3 regions of the Staphylococcus delphini genome follow, and region 3 is predicted to be linked to each of the others. Evidence: riboswitches for the same ligand, from Rfam matches in the RefSeq annotation. Region 3 holds a riboswitch; each other region holds the start of a gene.
What was found. Region 3 has a riboswitch for thiamine pyrophosphate ahead of thiC (phosphomethylpyrimidine synthase ThiC). Riboswitches for the same ligand answer to the same signal wherever they lie in the genome.
Positions count from the first base shown of each region.

Region 1: linked by a shared signal. The riboswitch ahead of thiO (glycine oxidase ThiO) and the one ahead of thiC (phosphomethylpyrimidine synthase ThiC) in region 3 are both predicted to bind thiamine pyrophosphate.
Region 2: linked by a shared signal. The riboswitch ahead of tenA (thiaminase II) and the one ahead of thiC (phosphomethylpyrimidine synthase ThiC) in region 3 are both predicted to bind thiamine pyrophosphate.

Region 1 covers NZ_LR134263.1:2,737,057-2,739,266, reverse strand. The annotation lists gene EL101_RS12875 (L-cystine transporter) at 1-66, opposite strand, end outside; gene thiO (glycine oxidase ThiO) at 141-1,247, opposite strand; TPP riboswitch at 1,338-1,440, opposite strand; gene EL101_RS12865 (DNA-binding protein) at 1,522-2,121, opposite strand.
Region 2 covers NZ_LR134263.1:857,518-859,727, forward strand. The annotation lists gene EL101_RS03850 (single-stranded DNA-binding protein) at 137-493, shown strand; TPP riboswitch at 907-1,010, shown strand; gene tenA (thiaminase II) at 1,077-1,760, shown strand; gene thiD (bifunctional hydroxymethylpyrimidine kinase/phosphomethylpyrimidine kinase) at 1,760-2,210, shown strand, end outside.
Region 3 covers NZ_LR134263.1:309,517-311,726, reverse strand. The annotation lists gene thiC (phosphomethylpyrimidine synthase ThiC) at 1-1,055, opposite strand, end outside; TPP riboswitch at 1,251-1,354, opposite strand; gene cls (cardiolipin synthase) at 2,058-2,210, opposite strand, start outside.

The sequences.
Region 1 (2,210 bases), 370 kb from region 3:
CACCCACAGGCTCAATAAGGCGAGAAGAAAAATAATTAAGTTAATAATAATTAAAAATATAGACATACATACGCTTCCTTTTTAATTCCGACTTATATAATAGGATAATAGTAAGGAAACGTAAAATCAAGATATATTTTTTATATTTGCTTAATTTTAGGTGTAAATGGAGCGAGCTGACGTTGGGCTTCGCTATCCTCGTCAACGAGTTGTGCCATCAGTTGTCCAGCAATGGGTGACAGTAAAATCCCGTTACGATAATGCCCTGTCGTCACAAACAGTTGAGGTGCAATTTCGCCCATAATAGGGATTTCATCTTCTGTAATGGGACGAATCCCTGTCCAAGTTTTAATGACATGGTGTGATCGTAATGCGGGAATCATGTTCAAACTTTCTCGGTCAAGCCACGCAAGGTTATCGTCATTGTTGTCAGTGTCCCAACAATCATAATCAGATGTTGCACCAATTAAGAAGCGATTCGGCAATTTTGGGACGATGTAACAGCCGTTCATATTAAAAATCGTTTCTTTTAAACCGGCGTAATCAGACGCAATCAATTTGACGTCACCTTTAACAGGATGTGTCGGTAATTCGAAACCTAATTGTTGAAGCAATGCGCCGCTCCATGCGCCAGCTGCAATAATGAGTTCGTCAGCTTCAAAAGTGCCTTTTGACGTCTTAATGCGGTAACAATGATGGTGTCGCTGTAACGAGTAAACCTCCGTATGGGTCATTAATTCGATATGGGCACGTTCCATGACCGAAGCAATAAGCGCTTGTGTGTAAAGGTTCGCATTAATTTGGCCGTCGTCTTGAATTTTGAACGCGGCACTTTGTGATGGATCGAGATGGGGAAACCGTTGCGTTAATTGTTCCGTAGACAGTTGGGTGACGGTGTGGTCATGATGGTGTAAAAAATCGAACTGTTGACGGACGGCTTGGACATCTTGAGGTTGAGAAGCGACTTTGATGAGTCCATGCTGTTGATATTCGATATGAATCCCCGTTTCGTGCTCCAAGGCTTGGGCTAATTCAGGCATCATCGCACGACTTTTCATTGCAAGTCGATAAAGTGGGGTATCTTCAAAAAATTCATTTTGTGCGCCTAACATACCACCCGCAGCATAAGACGCGTTCATTCGTGGGGTGGAGCGATCAATGATACGGATGTGACGATGTTTGGCATCGAGTTGGCGTGCAATAGATAACCCCATAACACCTGCACCAATAATCAGGGTTTGTTTCATAAAAAAAGACCTCCTGCATAAAAGGATGCAAGAGGAAAGCATATATGATTAGAATAATGTGACTACGCATCATTCATCTTGAGACTATTTCGTCGTCATATTGCGCTTCCCTTCGTTGGTTCTAACCACGTCAGGTTCAAAGAGTTAAGATACCATCTTTCTCAGCTCACCTCGAGCACCCCTAGCTTATGTTTTTTATTGATTATTCATGAGTATTACTCAAACGGACGTTAAATCCAAACTTTTACATTTTTTAGCTTATCATCAATGTTGCTTAACCACCAAATAAACGTTGGAAGAAACCTTTTTTCTCGTTGCGGTGAATCGTTTCCGCAAGCTCTTGATGTTCTTTTGTTTGGGTTTCAATGGTTTCTTGCGTTTTTGACAATTGCTCTGTTTGTTGTTGTTGCGCAGTAGTCAAAGCTTCAAGAGACTTGTTGCTCGTCTCCAACTGTGTATGTAACTGCTGATGTAATGCTTTAAGCTCTTCTTGTTGTTGATGCACTTGTGAGACCATTTGACCTAACATTTGACGTTCTTCACGCATTTGATTAATTTCGTGGCGCAACTCTTGAATCAATTGTGGCACTTGTTGGTCAGCAGGTAATTGTTGCTCGTTTTCTTTAACGATGACCTGTAAAAAGTCTTTTTCTTTTTCGAGTGCTTCGAAAGCAAGATCGTAACTATTCGTTTGTGCGACACGTTCAGCAATTTCTTGGAAGAGTTCGATATCTTCCTCTTTAAAGTCTGTCGCTTCACGTCCACGATATTCAGTCTTGTTTAAATGATAGCCGCGTTCTTCAAGATGTTGGACAATTTTACGGACTTGTTTTTCACTAAGCTCAGATCGTTGAGCAAATTCTTTTGTTAGCATATGCCATTAGGTCCTTTCTCTCATGTTTTTAGACTGTCGTTAGTGTGCGTTCAGTGACCCGTCAGTCTTACCTCTCTATCATTGTAACG
Region 2 (2,210 bases), 550 kb from region 3:
TGGTACTTTTAATTATAACGCAATTTTTAAAATAATTCTCGATAAGGCTTAAATATCTCTCGATGCATACTTTAATTTTATAGGAATTTGCATTTTGTCATTTCACATTGAAAGGTTTATATTACAGGTACAGGAGGTGAACAACATTAACCATTTTCAAGCAGTAGGTATCATTAACCGCCCGCCCAGTTTTTACGAAAAGGAAGAGAGTTACTTTGTTACCTTTACCGTTGCTGTCACGCGAGAGTATTTAAGTAAAAACCAAAAGCCCATCACTGATTACTTAAATTGTAAAGCGTTCGGTAATATTGCTCTTCAAATTCACGAAACGATCCAAGAGGGGACAACTGTAGCGATAAGCGGGCAAATCCAAACGAGACGTTATGTTCATAATGATGAAAAACGTTATGCTACAGAATTACTCGTTTCACAAATCTCTCCAATTGGCACAGTAACGATAGCGTCAAACACAGATGAGTTCAACGATGAATAGCAAAGCAACAAGCAAAGATTTTCCAATATTTGATAATCCCACCTATTTTTATCAACCCTTCTCAAAGTATATTCTCCGATTGAAATAATTCGATTTATCTCACACCATTACTTTTATCTTCAACATATTGACTTGAGCTCTAATGAAATTTGGTAGACAACCTACTACCAAAATTGTCTAACTATCAACCTTGAAATGAGGTGTATTGGCTATTAAATACTGTATTGTATTTAGTGGCCAATCGCCACTTTTATTCTCATTAATATTTATCGAATGATTCATAAGAAATGCAAAATAATCTAATAGAGTCATTTGTTTTGTTAAACTATACATATATTTCGCAATTTGTTTAGTGCTTTTACATAATTGAACTTGCGTTAGGTTTCTGATACATTAAAGGTAACTAAAAAATGAAGGACTACTAGGGGTGCCGATTGATGGCTGAGATGAATGGATATTCAGACCCTCTGAACCTGATTTGGATGAAACCAACGTAGGGAAGTAGCACATGGACACGCATGCTTCAGTGTGTGAACAAGGCTACTTTCAAGGTAGTCTTTTTTCATATTAAAGGAGAATGAAGATGCGTTTTTCTGAACAAATTAAACAAGAAGCACAACCTATTATTGAACAAATTTATCAAGATGGTTTTATACAAGGCATGCTTAACGGGGACATTGCGGCAGAATCAGTTAAACATTATTTACGTGCAGATTCACGTTATTTGAATGAATTTGCCAAAATATATGCGCTACTGATACCGAAAGTGGATACGAAAGGTGAAATTCAATTTTTAACAGAACAAATTCAGTTTGCGAGTTCTGGAGAAGTAGAGGCCCATCATATTCTAGCGGACTATGTTGGTGAAGATTATCAAAGTGTCATTCAACAAGGGGATTGGTATCCGTCTGCCGACCACTATATTAAACATATGTATTATAACGCTTATGCTTTTGACAATGTCGCTTATACCATTGCTGCAATGGCACCGTGTCCATATGTGTATCAACAATTAGGTAAAATGGCGATTGAAAATCATCATTTTGAGGCCAATCATCCATTAAAAGCGTGGTTCGATTTTTACAATAAAGAAATGGATACACTGTTGTCCTATATTGATCGTTGGCTCGATTCATATGCAGAAGTGAGTTCCGAAAAAGTTCAACAACAATTGAGACAAAACTTTCTACAAAGTACAGTTCATGAACGAAACTTTTTCAATATGGCGTATCAACTTGAAAAATGGGAATTTGGAGGAGAAAAATGATGGAAAAACCAAAAATTGCGCTAACGATTGCAGGTACAGATCCAAGTGGTGGTGCAGGCGCCATGGCAGACTTGAAATCTTTTCATTCTTGTGGTGTCTATGGCATGGCTGCAGTGACAAGTATCGTGGCTCAAAACTCAATGGGTGTGCAACATATTCACAATTTAGAAGCAAGTTGGTTAGAAGAGCAATTAGCCAGTGTGTTTAATGATGAAATGCCACATGCGTTAAAGACAGGGATGATTCCGACACCAGAGATGATGGAAGTGATTGCGTCATATTTGCAAAAGATTGATATTCCATATGTGATTGACCCAGTTATGGTTGCTAAAAGTGGTGATTCTTTAATGGACCAAAAAGTACGAAATCGTCTTAAAGAAACACTGTTACCATATGCAGATGTAGCAACACCTAATGTTCCAGAAGCTGAAGAAATCGCTGGCGTTACTA
Region 3 (2,210 bases):
GGACGTAAACCATCGCCTAATGACACCGCAATATCGTAACGGTTCAATATTTGACAAATTTCATCAAAATGCGTGTATAAAAAGCTTTCTTCGTGATGGGCCAAACACCATTGCGCCATAATTGAGCCACCACGAGACACGATGCCTGTTAAACGATCTACCGTTAATGGCACATAGCGGAGTAAGACACCAGCATGAATCGTAAAGTAATCGACACCTTGTTCAGCTTGTTCAATTAAAGTATCTCGATATATTTCCCAGGTTAAGTCTTCCGCGATACCGTTCACTTTTTCCAACGCTTGATAAATCGGCACCGTACCAACTGGAACTGGCGAGTTACGGATTAAATACTCCCGTGTCGCATGAATGTTTTTACCTGTCGATAAGTCCATCATCGTATCAGCACCCCAATGAATCGCCCAGACTAACTTTTCAATTTCTGCTTCAATGGACGACGATACAGCAGAGTTACCGATATTGGCATTAATCTTCACTTGAAAATTTTTACCGATAATCATGGGTTCTGATTCAGGATGATTGATGTTGTTCGGAATAATCGCGCGCCCTCTCGCAATCTCACCTCTGACAAATTCTGGACTGACATTTTCACGTGCTGCCACGAACTTCATTTCTTTAGTGATGATACCTTGTTTCGCATAATACATTTGTGTAACGCGTTTGCCCTCTTGTGCACGTCTCGGTTGATATTTGAATGGATGTTCAACAATATTTTTATGTGTTTCTGAATGGTAACCGTTGTCGATTGATTGCACACGACGGCCTTCATAATGCTCGACGTCTTGACGGGCTTCGATCCAATCTGTGCGCAGTGCTGGAATGCCTTTCGTAACATCGACTTCATACGTGTCATCATGATAAGGCCCCGCTGTATCATACACAACGAAAGGTTCATTTTCCGTTGTCCCTTGTTCAGTTACCGTTTCAGACAATGCGATTTGGCGAAACGGGACTTGGATATCCACATCCTCGCCTTGTTTAAAAATACGTTGACTCGCCGGAAAATTTTTCTTCAATTCAATTTGTTCTTGTTTCATTCAATAACCCCCTCTGACTTCACTAAGAGGCATTAACAACACTGAAAATAATAGGCAAAATAAAAACGCACTCAGAATAATTCTAAAGTGCGTACGAAAACGAACGAATTTATTAAAGTGCGTCAAAAGTGAGCCGAAATCATGTATGTGGCATCACGACACGATTCCGCCTGACAAGTGAACACCAGTCAGTCATGAAGGTTTCGTTTGCTTCCCTACGCTAGTATGATCTAGATCAGGTTCAAAGGGTTGAGGCGTTCACCTCTTTCAGCGCATTAATGGCACCCCTAGCAAGTTCCATATTTAAGTTTTACAACAGTATCGTATCACTAAAAATGTAAAATGACAATTACTATCATAAAATTGATTTAATTGTTTTATTTTTGTCATTTGGTTCATTTAGAGATTGTACTTTACTAAACAAACGAGAGGATGGGATATTATGTTTTCCCTTCTTCTACTACTTATCAGGTTATGATTGAATTATAATTATAAAACAGGTAAAAAATGATGATCAATGGGACTTTAAAAGTTGATGCTATTGATTTTTTTGATTTCATAAACTTGCCCTCAGTTTCCTATGTTTGACTGACGATTGCCCAGAAGGCTGAAACTCCTGAGGGGATACGTGCATAATGCTGACAGTCGCCTCTTTACTTTATTGGTGGGAGGTGTTTAACGCAGTAGCTGTCTGACTTCTCAATGCGCTCGCTTTTGAGAAGTCTAGTCAGCCTTGCGGGGGCAGAACGACGAAATCTTTGTTACACATGAGATTTCTGTACTGCTCCCAAAATCCACAATGAATGGGTGCGCTGGGAATCAATTTTGCTCATCGCTCGGTTCTGCTCAAATCCTAAGCGCTTTTGTCACAACCTCCCCTAAGAACGCGAAGCCATGAAGGCAATCAAAAACTACAAATCATAGGGAGGGCAAGTTAAACAAAATAATGTATCAATAGCATTCAATTCTTTTTATCTCCATCCCCTTACTTTTCACTTAGGTTTACAAAATAGGCGATAATAATTTTGCGATAGACTGCTTGAATTTCACCCAATTTGAGCGGGCGGCATAACGTTCTGGTGTCAGTTTTTGCGACACTTTTAAATCTTCTTTAAATGCTTCAATTAATGTTTGCGCAATCTCTTCGTTATACAT